DNA from 3 places in the Paenibacillus sp. JNUCC 35 genome. Region 1 is predicted to be linked to each of the others. Evidence: riboswitches for the same ligand, from Rfam matches in the RefSeq annotation. Region 1 holds a riboswitch; each other region holds the start of a gene.
The links. A riboswitch is a leader RNA that binds a small molecule or an ion and turns the genes downstream of it on or off. The one in region 1 is predicted to bind cobalamin.
Positions count from the first base shown of each region.

Region 2: linked by a shared signal. The riboswitch ahead of metE (5-methyltetrahydropteroyltriglutamate--homocysteine S-methyltransferase) and the one ahead of nrdI (class Ib ribonucleoside-diphosphate reductase assembly flavoprotein NrdI) in region 1 are both predicted to bind cobalamin.
Region 3: linked by a shared signal. The riboswitch ahead of AC2TF6_RS23580 (ABC transporter substrate-binding protein) and the one ahead of nrdI (class Ib ribonucleoside-diphosphate reductase assembly flavoprotein NrdI) in region 1 are both predicted to bind cobalamin.

Region 1 is NZ_CM177771.1:876,329-880,606, forward strand. Features, by position in the region: gene nrdE (class 1b ribonucleoside-diphosphate reductase subunit alpha) at 1-1,787, opposite strand, end outside; gene nrdI (class Ib ribonucleoside-diphosphate reductase assembly flavoprotein NrdI) at 1,774-2,133, opposite strand; cobalamin riboswitch at 2,424-2,619, opposite strand; gene AC2TF6_RS04020 (hypothetical protein) at 2,915-3,325, opposite strand; gene AC2TF6_RS04025 (aldolase catalytic domain-containing protein) at 3,615-4,278, opposite strand, start outside.
Region 2 is NZ_CM177771.1:3,252,539-3,256,816, reverse strand. Features, by position in the region: gene AC2TF6_RS14780 (ATP-binding protein) at 1-124, opposite strand, end outside; gene AC2TF6_RS14775 (arylamine N-acetyltransferase family protein) at 389-1,174, shown strand; cobalamin riboswitch at 1,225-1,416, shown strand; gene metE (5-methyltetrahydropteroyltriglutamate--homocysteine S-methyltransferase) at 1,603-3,900, shown strand; gene AC2TF6_RS14765 (YolD-like family protein) at 4,122-4,278, shown strand, end outside.
Region 3 is NZ_CM177771.1:5,215,619-5,219,896, forward strand. Features, by position in the region: gene AC2TF6_RS23570 (ABC transporter ATP-binding protein) at 1-420, opposite strand, end outside; gene AC2TF6_RS23575 (FecCD family ABC transporter permease) at 420-1,457, opposite strand; gene AC2TF6_RS23580 (ABC transporter substrate-binding protein) at 1,458-2,465, opposite strand; cobalamin riboswitch at 2,644-2,848, opposite strand; gene AC2TF6_RS23585 (hypothetical protein) at 2,976-3,551, opposite strand; gene AC2TF6_RS23590 (aspartyl-phosphate phosphatase Spo0E family protein) at 3,606-3,866, opposite strand; gene AC2TF6_RS23595 (aminotransferase class I/II-fold pyridoxal phosphate-dependent enzyme) at 3,936-4,278, opposite strand, start outside.

The sequences.
Region 1 (4,278 bases):
TCGATCTGATCGACGATCGGCATAACGCTCGAAGTGGCGTTTTGAACGTACGAGATGCTCTGCGTCGGCGCGATGGCCAGGCGGTAAGCATGGTACAGGCCGTGTTTCATGACTTGTTCTTTCAGGGCTTTCCAGTCTTCCGGCGAAGGAAGATTCATGCCCTCGAAGAGAGCTTTGACTTTATCGGATTCCGGACGGTAATCCTTCTCTTCGTACTTGGCGAAATAGGTGCCTTTCGCGTATTCGGAGCGTTCGAAATCGGCGAAAGTGACACCGCGGTCGCGTGCGATTTCCATGCTCTTCTCCAGCGAGTAGAAGTTGATGGCCATGAAGAAGGCACGCGCAAACTCTTTCGCTTCCGGGCTTTCGTAAGCGATCCGGTTTTTCGACAGATAGCCGTGCAAGTTCATCGCGCCGAGTCCGACGGAATGAAGCTCCTTGTTCGCTTTCACAACGCCCGGCGCGTTCGCGACCGTCGTGTTGTCGCTGACGGAAGTCAGCGCTTCGATGCCGCTGTGGACGGAATCGCGGATGCTTTTCGTTTCCATCACGTTCACGATGTTAAGCGACGCGAGGTTGCAGGAAATGTCCCGGCGGATAATATCGCCCTGGCCGTAATCGCCGATTTCCGTCGTCTCCTGGAGCTGGAAAATTTCCGTGCACAGGTTGGACATTTTCACTTTGCCGATGTCTTTCAGGGCATGTTCGCGGTTCGCGTTGGAACGGTTCATGATGTAAGGATAGCCGGATTCCAGCTGGATAACCGCAATTTTGGTCAGCATGTCGCGGGCGCTCATGACGACTTTTTTCTTCACGTTCGGGTTGGCGAGCAGCTCTTCGTACATGTCGTCGATATTCATATCGTCGAGGTGACGGCCGTACTCCTTGTAGACGGAGAACGGGGCGAACACGTGCAGCGGCTTGTTCTGCTCGGCCAGCTCGTAAAACTTCTGCGGCACGATCAGGCCGATGGAGAGCGTCTGGATGCGGGATTTCTCGTCCGCGTTAATCTTTTTGCAGTCGAGGAATTCGATGATGTCCCAGCCGAATACGGAGTAGTAGACCGCTCCGGAGCCCCGGCGCTGACCCATCTGGTCCGCATAGGAGAAGGCATCCTCCAGGAGCTTCATGACAGGCATGATGCCCTTGGCGGCGCCTTCGACGCCTTTGATCGGCTCGCCGCGTCCGCGCAGCTTGGACATGTTCACGGCTACGCCGCCGCCGATTTTGGACAGCTGCATGCAGGTGCCGATGACGTACTGAATGGAGTTCAGGGAGTCGTCCATCTCCAGCAGGAAGCAGGAGACCATTTCGCCCCGGCGGCTGCGTCCGGCGTTCAGGAACGTCGGCGTTGCCGGCTGGACGCGCTGCTCGATGATCGCCTTGGCGATCCGCTGGGCTTTGCCGATGTCGCCTTCACCCAGGTGAAGGGCGACGATGGCGGCACGGTCCTCGTACGATTCGAGGACTTGCTTTTTATCGTTGGTACGCAGGGCGTAATCTTTATAAAATTTCGAAGCGGCCATGTAGGACTGGAACTTAAAGCCGCTTTCGCGGATGGTTTCGTGGATGGCTTCGATCTGCTCCAGCGTGTAGTGTTCGTACACGTTCTCGTAGAAATCTTCGCCGATCAGATAATCGTAGCGTTCTTTGATGCTGCCGAAAGGAACGGTCTGCCCCTGCACTTCCTCAAGGAAGGCGTCCAGCGCTTCGCGGTCTTTCTCCAGACGGTAAAACCCGTCTTCCCCCGGTATCATAAGTTCGTTGTTCAGTTCAATATGCTTCAAGATGGCGCACCCCTTTATGGAATCGTTCCACGTCGCTAGACGTGCCGGAAAGTTCGAATTTGGCAAGCACCGGAACACCGTATGCCGATGAAATGCGGTCGGCGCTCAGGGCAAAGGATTGTCCCCAGTTCTGGTTGCCGCTTGCGGCTACACCGCGCAGAAGGGAAGAGTGATGTTTCAGAAAGTCCAGCACTTTGCCGGGAATTTGACCGAATCCGGTCGTATAGGTAACAAGGACGAACGGCTCCTGGATCGTCAAATCCTCTTCGATCCGTACGGCCTTCACATTCAGCTTGTTAATGAATCGTTGAACATTTCCCGTACGGGAATCGTAAACTACCAGCATGGAAGCATCTTCCTTTCCACTCTTTCAAAAATACGGGGCGCGCCGACCACGGGAAGTAGTCGGCGCGCCCGGATGAAAGCCGCTCCTTGTGTGACAAAGAGCGGCTCTAAATTCACAGTCAGCTTCCAGCCCTTTCGCGCGCCGCTGACGGCTCTGCAAAAAGGCTGGCTGAAGCCGCGCGTACAAGCCGGCTGCCCGGCTCCCCGCCCGAAGGCGGAAGAGGGGGACAGCCAGGCTAGGCGGCTGTATGTGAAAAACGTCCGGACACCTCCCTATCTCCCGTAGGTTCAGCGGTGTCTTTCAGACAGGCAGGTCTCCTGGCTCCAGGTTCATTGCGCCCCTCCGCGGCCTTCCCGACGGCATTCGTCAGTGGCGGTATGGGTGGGGCGCTCCCCGTTGACAGTGGCGGGACCGCGCCGGATTCTCACCGGACTTCCCTTTTGATTCCCGCCTAGTAGGCGGGAAACCTGTCCAATCCATATATAGTCTATATATAGTGAATATGTAGGTGATAGATATGAATTTACCTCAATATATTGTGGTTTGTCAACTGTGCGTAAGGACCCAACAAGGGGAGGAAAACCGAGATATAAGGCGAAAAAGGTGTGATAACCTGCCCATAAACGGGCGAGATTTTATTTCGGATTCTTTTTATTTCGACAAATTTTGCGGGCGGCGGAGGAACGTGCATCCAAGCTGATTTTCGATGTGCTGCGCGGGAGTTTGTTCATGCACGCACGAAAAAGGATCAAGCTCCTGACGAACGGAGCTTGATCCTTTTTTACAGGTTTAGATTCTTTTTGTCGTTTTTTTTATAGAGGATCATTAGTCCTGCAAGTATCCACTCGATCACATGCAAAGCGACAGACAGGGTAAGGGCGGATAAAAAATCCTTGATGTACACACCGGGAATCAGATGAGCAAAAACATAAATCAGAAGACAGTCCGCAATTATCGTAATGATTTGTCTGCTGTAAATAGAGGGAGGCCGTTTGAGTCCGTAGCGGATCAGTGCATGGATTAGAGGATGAATAAAAGTCTCGAAGAACAGGAAGCTCAGCAGGATGACCAGGGAGAAAGTGAAGAGATCCGCTTTGCCGGTAAAACTGATTAGGGTGCTGGTATGCTCAATGCCCCGGAAGAAGAGCATATATAAGAAAGCAAAACCGGTGACTGGCGCAAGGATAAGCAAAGAAAAGAGCGGGATCGCCCAAATTTTCGTCTTCCATGATGGTCTTGGCTCCTTATCCCGGAGTGACAAATAATTAAGCGCGCTGTTTCAAAAGCATCGTGTTTGGTTTTGGCAGACATGGTCTCACCCCAGTGGTTAATAAGATGGGGTTCTTTTCCATGGACCACTATACCAAACCGAAATTTTTAAGAAAATTAACGAAAGTTAACGGAGAGAGAAGGATTTCAAAATTCCCGGAGCCGGCAAAGCAAAAAGATCCCTTCCCGGAGGAAAGGATCTTTTAAGGTGATTAATTGTTGGCGATAGTTTCCGGCGTTGTCAGCTTGTCGTAGAACTCGACGTACTTGTCCTTGTCTGCGGTGTTGCGGACAGCCATGGCTACGCGCGGGTGTTCGTTGAGCGTTCCGGCGACCATGTATGGAATGATGTAGCCCCACTCCACTTTCTCGCGCATGGCGACCATGTGGCGTTCGATCAGGTCCAGGACGGGACGCACGTCGTAACGCGGGTTTTTCAGGTAGCTGACGAGCAGCTCGGTGGTGCAGTTGCCTGCCGCGCGGCCCATGCCGAAGACGGAGGTGTCGAGGAACTCGACGCCTTTCTCGGCACCGATTACGGTGTTGGAGAACGCGAGCTGCATATTGTTATGCATATGAAGGCCCAGTTTCTTCTCCGGAAGAAGACGCTGGAATTTATTGACCATATAGTCGATATCCTTATGATTCATGCTGCCGTACGAATCGACGACGTATACCACGTCGACCGGACTTTTGTTGATGAGCTCGAACGCTTCGTTGAGTTCGTTTTCCATCACGTGGGAGAGCGCCATGATGTTCAGCGTGGTTTCGTAACCCATGTCGTGGAACTTTTGTACCAGCTGCAGACCCTTGTCCACATCTTTGATATAAGAAGCTACGCGAATCAGATCCAGCTGGCTCTGCTCGCGGGGGAGA
Region 2 (4,278 bases), 2.4 Mb from region 1:
TCAGGATTCCCATCAGAAATCGGTTTCGTTTTTTTTCTCTTTTGTAAAAACGCGTAAGCATAAAAATCTGGTAAATATGAGGGGGAAATGTCATGATAAATAAATGGACAAGGATATCTTTCACGGGCCGCACTCTCTTTCTAAAAGAAAAAAGAACTCAGATTCCTATTATGGAGTTCTCTGGCAGATAATGCAATAAATAATGATGCCAATTGAGCGGAAACTCATCAAAAGTTGGTGAACATGGAGGAATATTTCACCAAGTTGTTGAAATCTTTAAGAATAAGCCGGAGGTGCTGAGATTGAAAATTCTCGTCAGCCAGCCAATGCTGGAGCGGAATCCGGAACAACTAATCGTCTGTGAACCTGCCGCAAAGGAGTGTGTCCTGTGAGGACGGATAGAGAAGCTTTGAAACCTGAAGTGGAGGCTTACCTCAACCGAATCGGTTACGAAGGGCCGCTGGACGGCAGTTATGAAGCGCTGGCTTTGCTGCAGGAGCAGCATCTGCACACCGTTCCGTATGAAAATCTGGATATCCTGAACGGTGTTCCGCTGTCTCTGGACATAAAGCGTCTGCGCCACAAAATCGTCGAGCGGCGGCGGGGCGGCTACTGCTTCGAGCTGAACGCCCTGTTCGGCTGGCTGCTGCGCCAGCTCGGTTACCCCGTGACCGATTATGTCGCCCGGTTCTGGCGAGACGAGACGCAGCTGCCGCCCAAACGCCGCCATCACGTATTGGAAGTGGAGGCGGAAGGAGTCAGCTACTTATGCGACGTAGGTGTCGGGGGCATTGTGCCCCGGAGACCGGTCCGTCTTGCCGAGAAGCTGGAACAGCGGCAGGGCGGGGAGTTATACGCCATGGAGCGGGACCCCGTATTCGGCTGGGTGCTGATCGAGAAGCATCGCGGCAGTTGGAGGCGTATTTACTCGTTTACCGAGGAGCCGCAGCTGCCCAAAGATTTTGTCATGGCCAGCTTCTGGTGCGAGCACAGCCCGGACTCCATTTTCACGAAAGATGCGATGGTAGCCGTACGGACCCGTGAGGGGCGCAATTCGGTCTCCGGCAAGGAGTTTAAGCTGTTTACGCCCGAAGGCGTGCGCACGTTCGTGCCTGATAACGACGCGGCCTACAAGGAAGCTCTGCTTAAATATTTCGGCATTCCTCTGGAATAAAGCTTGCATAAATATGCTTCGTTGTGTATAGTCATTCCTAAGTTAACCAATTGAATATGTTGGGAATAGGTGCCCAGCCCCTCGGGAGCTGGAGCTTAAAAGGGAAGTCCGGTGAAAAACCGGCGCGGTCCCGCCACTGTAACAGAGGAGTCAAGGCGATTATGCCACTGGTCTTAGACCGGGAAGGCAGCCGAAGATGATGATTCTGGAGCCAGGAGACCTGCCTGTTCTGACAGCACTGCTTTACCTACGGGAGATAGGGAGGTGTTAAAGTACGAGCCGCTGATTATACAAACAGAGGGCGTCTTTATCCTTGCATGCTTCGGGGATAATGACGTCCTTTTCTTATTTTTCGCGTACAAACAAGCAATTGAAGCAGGGAACTTATGCAAACATCCAATTCAAGCCACTATCAGGAGGTCAAGATCATGAACGCATTGATAAGCAGCAGTTTGGGGTACCCGAGGATCGGAGCGGGACGTGAATGGAAGAAGGCGCTGGAGTCTTTCTGGGCCGGTAAAATCGGGGAACGGGAGCTGACGGACAAGCTGACCGAGGTCCGTTTGGGAAATCTTCGCATTCAGCGGGAGAAGGGCATTGAGCTTATCGCGGTCAACGATTTTTCGGGATACGACCACGTGCTGGATACTTCCGCCATGTTCGGAATCGTCCCGGAACGGTTTCAATACGAGGGCGGTGAAGTATCTCCGGGCACCTACTATGCGATGGCTAGAGGTGAGGACGGGGCGGCCGCATGCGAAATGACGAAATGGTTTAACACCAACTATCATTATATTGTGCCGGAACTCCAGGGCGCGAGGCCCGAACTGGTCGAGAACAAGCCTCTCAAAGCTTACCGCGAAGCTAAAGAAGCGCTCGGAATCCAGGGCAAGCCCGTGCTGCTCGGACTGTTTACGTTTTTGAAATTGTCCAAAGGGTACGCCGAGACGGAAACCGATGCTTGGATCGACCGGCTGCTTCCACTGTACGGCCAAGTGCTGCGAGAGCTGGAACGGGAAGGCGCCGAATGGGTGCAGGTGGACGAACCGGTGCTTTCGACAAACTTATCCGCCGAGGATATGGAACGGATTGAAGCGATCTACAAAGCGCTGGCAGAGGCAGCACCGAAACTGAAAATTATGCTCCAGACCTACTTCGAATCCGTGGAACATTACAGTAGGGTTGTACGGCTGCCCGTAAGCGGGATCGGGCTTGATTTCGTACACGGCGGTGAGAAAACGCTGAAGCTTCTGAAGAGCGAAGGATTTCCTGAAGGCAAAATTTTAGGAGCGGGTATCGTGGACGGCCGGAATATTTGGCGTTCCGATCTGAAGGAGAAGCTGAGTACGCTTCACGACATTTTAGCCGTGGTTCCCGAGGAGCGGGTGATCGTCCAGCCATCTTGCAGCCTTCTGCATGTGCCGGTGTCCACCGTCCACGAAGATAAGCTCGATCCGGTGCTGAGAGACGCTCTTGCCTTCGCCGACGAGAAGCTGGAGGAAATCGTCCTGCTGTCCAAGGCGGCGGTATCCCAAACGGCGGACACCGCCGAAGCGCTTCAGCGGAACGAAAAAGCGCTTGCCGCCCTCCGGTCTTCCGAAGCTCGCGGGAACAAAGCCGTTCAGGCGGCCGCCCTGCAGCTTCAAAAGGTGCCGGCGGCACGCGGCGCGGACTTCGGCGAGCGACGGGCCCTTCAGCGCGAGAAGTGGCAGCTGCCATTTCTCCCGACGACGACGATCGGAAGCTTCCCGCAGACAGCGGAAGTCAGACAGGCGCGGTCCAAATGGAGAAAAGCGGAATGGACGGACGAGCAGTATAAAGCGTTTATCCGGAGCGAGATCGATAAATGGATCAAGCTTCAGGAGGAGCTGGATCTGGACGTCCTCGTTCACGGGGAATTCGAACGGACGGACATGGTGGAATTTTTCGGCGAAAAATTGGACGGCTTCGCCTTCACGCGCAACGGCTGGGTGCAGTCCTACGGCTCGCGCTGTGTGAAACCGCCGGTCATTTACGGCGATGTGGCTTTTACGCAGCCGATGACCGTCGAGGAAACCGTCTATGCCCAGTCGCTCACGACACGTCCCGTCAAAGGGATGCTGACCGGACCGGTTACGATTCTTAACTGGTCATTCGTCCGGGACGATCTGTCCAGAGACGTGGTCGCCTACCAGATTTCGCTCGCGCTGGAGAAAGAAGTGCAAGCACTCGAAGAAGCGGGAATCGAAATGATCCAAATCGACGAACCCGCTGTCCGTGAAGGCCTTCCTCTTAAGAAAGATGAGCACCGGGCTTATCTCGATTGGGCGGTCAACGCTTTCCGCAGCACAACGGCGAATGTGCGGGCCACGACGCAAATTCATACCCATATGTGCTACTGCGAATTCCACGACATGATCGGGTCTATCCGCGATATGGATGCCGACGTCATATCCATCGAAACTTCCCGCAGCCACGGCGAGCTGATCGAAAGCTTCGAACAGCACACGTACGAAAAGGGAATCGGGCTCGGTGTCTATGACATTCACAGTCCAAGGGTCCCTTCCGTCGAAGAGATGGTAAGCATGATCGAGCGTGCGCTGCGCGTACTCGACCCGCAGCTCTTCTGGATCAATCCCGATTGCGGGCTCAAAACGCGAGGCAGCGAGGAAACCGCGGCAGCCCTGCGCAACATGGTTGCGGCCGCCAAACAGTGCCGGGAAACGATGGCCGTTTCTCAAGCTTAACCGAGCAGATCAAGGTTGGCTGCAGATGCTTACGGACCGATAAACATAAGCCGTCCAACAATCCGAGCCTTCGTCCGGTGCAAACCGGGCGGGGGCTTTTTTTTACATTAGCGCGAGAAGAAAATAGGAACGTGAGTTTCCAAACCGTTGGAAGAAACCCATAAACATGGTAAGATAGAAAGATAAACGGCAGAAGGTAAGACCGTCATTCAGGAGGTATAATGGCAAAGGCAAAAGTAAAACGTCCGACCCGGGATGAGTTCGAGCTGGAAGAACTCGGTAACCGGCTGGTAGAAGCCAAGGACGAGGATTCTCTAATTCTTCTTACGGTATGGGGCTGGGCAGAGCAGGTCTACGGCAGAATTACGGTCATGGATC
Region 3 (4,278 bases), 1.9 Mb from region 1:
GTTCTCGACCGTCCGGTCGGCCAACGGCTCCAGATCGAGCCGCCGCATAATCCGGTCGATAAGCGCAGCGGCGTCCTCCCGATCTTCCCCGAGCCAGTTCTGGAAAGGGAACCGGCCCATTTCGACCACCTCACGGACGGTGAAACCGAGCGGAGGCAGCGCATCCTGCTGAAGCACGGCAAGCCAGCGTGCCAGCTCCTTGCGGGCGTAGTCCGCGACTTCCCTCCCCTGGAGAAGAATACGGCCTTTCGTAAGGGGGTCTACGCCGGAGATAAGCCTCAGCAGAGTCGATTTGCCGCTCCCGTTGGGCCCGATGATGCCGAAAAATTCGCCGGGCTTCACCTCGAAACGGATATCTTTGAGCACGCGGGTTCCGCCGAAACTTTTTCCAGCACCCTGCACTTCGATGATCGGTTCCATCAGCTTCTCCCCCATTTCTTCTGTTTGCGCAGCAGATAAGCGAAGAACGGCGCACCCAGAAACGCGGTGATTACGCCGAGCGGAATCTCTGTCGGGCTTAGAAGCGTCCGGGCCAGCGTGTCGGCCCAAAGGACGTAGATGGCTCCGCCAACGGCGGAAAGCGGCACGATCAGCCGGTAATCCGGTCCCGCGATCAGACGGATCAGATGAGGCACGATCAGCCCGACAAACCCGATGACGCCGGATACGGAAACGGCGGCAGCCGTCACCAGTGTAGCGGTGATCAGCACGATCAATTTCGTCCGCTCGACATGGATACCCAGATGGGCGGCTTGACGTTCCCCGAGCGCCAGCAGGTTGAGTGTCCGCGCATAGCTGTAAAGCACAACGAAAGTAACGAGGAAATACGGAAGGAGAACGGTTGTGTACGACCAGCCTTTCATAGCGAGGCTGCCCATCAGCCAGAAAATGATTTCATTGACGACCTGCTTGGACATCGACACGAGAAAAGAAACCACGGAGCCGAGAAACGCCTGCATCACGACACCGGAAAGCAGCAGCGTCTCCATACGGATTTTGCCGTCAGTCCGGGCCAGTCGTAGAACGATCCAAAGCGAAACGGCTCCTGTGGCAAACCCGACGACCGGTATCGTCCACGTACCGAAAAACGTCGTCTGCAGACCGAAGTAAATGACGAACGCCGCGCCGACGCTCGTTCCGCTGCTGACCCCAAGCGTATACGGGTCCGCAAGCGGATTGCGCAGGACGCCTTGAAAAGCGGCTCCCGCTACCGAAAGGGAGGCCCCGACAAGGATGGCCAGCATCACGCGCGGCAGCCTTACCTTCATAATAATCTGCTCTGAGGATACGGGCCAGTCCGGCGTGATTCGGTCTCCGATCCAAGGCAGCTTGCTCCCCAGAATCGAAGCGATCTGACTCACCGGCAGATGGGCCGAGCCCAGCGAAAGACTCAGCACAATAGAAAGAAGAAGGAGTAAAACTCCTACTCCTCCCCAAAGTCCCCATTTAGGTTTCATTTATTTCACCAAGTCCGGATAGATGGCTTTAGCCATTTGCAGGAGTCCCTCTGTCAGACGCGGTCCCGGACGGGTCAGCGTATTCTGGTCGAGACCGATCACCTGGTTGTTTTTAACGGCATTGATTTCGTTCCACCCGCTGCGTCCGCGAATGAGTTCTTCAAGATTTTTCTTCGTTTTGTCATCCACCACGTCTTTGGCGAATAAAATAACGTCCGGGTTCTGCTGGATGATTTTCTCCTCGCTGATCTGCTTCCAGCCCGTAATGTCGGAAGCGACATTGACACCGCCCGCCAGCGTGATCAGCTCATCCATAAATTCGCCCTTGCCGACTGTCCAGCCCGGGGAGAATTCGATGTAGACTTTTTTCTTCTTGTCCGCCGCTACGGTTTTTACAGCATCCGTAACTTTCTGACGGTCTTCTTTCATTTTTGCGACGACTTTTTCCGCCTGTTCCTGATGGTCGGTAATCTGGCCGTAGAGCTGAATATTTTTCATGACGTCGTCAAGCGTCTTAGGCTCCACCTTGAACACGTTGATACCCATGGCGCGCAGCTTTTCAACCGATTCTTTTTTCATCGAAACGCCTGTGAAAACAATGTCGGCTCCCGACGCGATAACCGATTCCTGGTTAGGCTGCGTAATTCCGCCCATTTTCGGCTTCGTTTTCGCTTCCGCCGGATAATCGTCAAAATCGGACACGCCGACGATTGTATCGCCCAGACCGATCGCAAAAAGAGCTTCCGTCTCCGCCGGCGAAACCGACACGATTTTACCGGGCGCTTTCTCGAACGTAAATTCCTTGCCTGTCGCATCGGTTACTTTCAAAGGATACTGCGTTTTCTTCGCGCTCGTTTGCGGAGCCGTGCTTGCCGCCGGAGAGGCCGAGCCCGCCGTCCCGTTATCCGTGCTTTGCTTGCCGCAGGCTGCCAGGCCGACGGCCATCGTCAAAACAAGCAGCAGCAGGGCGTATTTAAAACCCCTAGCGGTTCTTCGATCGTTGTTCATGTTCTCTACTCCCTTGCTGATTTAGTTTGACTTGAGGTTGTCCCACGATGTTCGCGCATGTCAACAAAAAATCCCCTCTATCCGGAGATAGAGGGGATAACTTTCGGAATCACGAGGTGAAACGGCCGTCAGTCGGACGTCCTTTCCGGTTTCGCGCGATCCTCTCCTCGAAGGATATTGTGCTGCAAACCGGCAGGCAGGTCTCCTGACTTACGGATGGCTGACCGTCTTGCCTTCCCATCCGCGCGCGGACAGTGACATCGTAAGACGATCTCCGTATTACAGTGGCGGGACCGTGCCGGATTTGCACCGGCTTCCCTTTTCACCCTGGGCTTCGGCTCCGCTGGAGACGCCGCTTCGGGACCTGACGGTAAACGTATGAGGTTGGGCCTTCAAGTTCATCCCCCATTATAGGCCAAGCGGCGCCGGAAAGACAAGGACTTTAGTCACCGCACCGCTTGCAGTTCCTCGCACGGGCCATAAAGTCGTGGCGGCGCCAAGGCCGTCGCGTCAGGATTTGGCGGCGATCTTTTTGAGCACCTCGAACGACTGCTCGGGATTGCGGCTGTTCACCGCCATGAAAGCAACGAGCCCTTTGCCCTCCACGCCGTTATCCTTCATCCACTTGGAATACTGGAGCGGAATGCCGTACAGGTGCGTCTCCTTCTTGGGCGCTTCGGGCGGATTCTTTTTCTTCCCGGCAGGTTCAATCGTCGCCTCGAGTACGCCCTCCGGATAGTCCTCCTGCTTGAAATGCTCTTCCAGCGGTAAAAATGCCCCTTCGGCCGCATAAATCTTAAACTGTTCTTCGGGGATGATCAGAATACCGTGATTGCCGTATCCCATTTCGACGATCATCTTCTCATTGGAAAAAAGCGGGGACGTATTCAAATAGATGGACGGCTTGTCCCCCACAAGCGCTTTCAACGAATTCTCAAGCTTAAAAGCGGCATCGACCGGTATACCGTCACGGGCCATCATAAAGATGGAAACATCCGCTTTGGGCTGGGCCTTCCCGCACCCGGAAACCAAGACGGTGAATAATAGAAGCAGTACAGCAGCCGAAAACCAGCGTTTCTGTGTCATCGTAATCCCTCCGTTGCCTGATAGCCTGTGCAAACGCTGCAAAAAAGCCGGCATTTACCGGCTCTTCTGGACTAGATTCATATATTCGTTAATCTTATGATCAAGAAGCGTACTCATTTCAATTACGGACTCGGAAGTCATAGCCTCACCGGACTGAACCATCTGTTCCAGTCTGTGCCGCATAAACTGAATTTCTTCTTCCAGGTGAAAGAGGGAGGCTAATTTGGCAGGTCGTTTGGATAACCAGCGTTGATCGGAAACGTCATGGCTGTACCAACCCGAGTTGTCGGCCAGACGATATTCTAAATAAGCCATACATATCCCTCCTTTACCCTAAAGATATCAGTTTTTTCCGATTCTGAAAACTATTTTTTGGACAAGTCTTTACAATTTTTTCACAAAAGACCCAATACGGTCCAAAGCCTCGTTCAGCTGTGAAACGGAAGTCGCATAGGAGCAGCGGACGAAGCCTTCGCCGCCGTTGCCGAACACCTGTCCCGGAACGGCCGCCACCTTCGCTTCGGTCAGAAGCCGCTGAGCGAACTCTTCCGAGCTGAGGCCCGTCGAAGCGATGGAAGGGAACGCGTAGAACGCTCCCTGAGGCTCATGGCAGTCGAGACCGATCTGCCGGAAGCCTTGAACGACCAGGCGTCTGCGCTGGTTATAGGACTCGATCATCCGGTCCTTCTCCTCCAGTCCGTTGCGGAGCGCCTCAAGCGCGGCAATC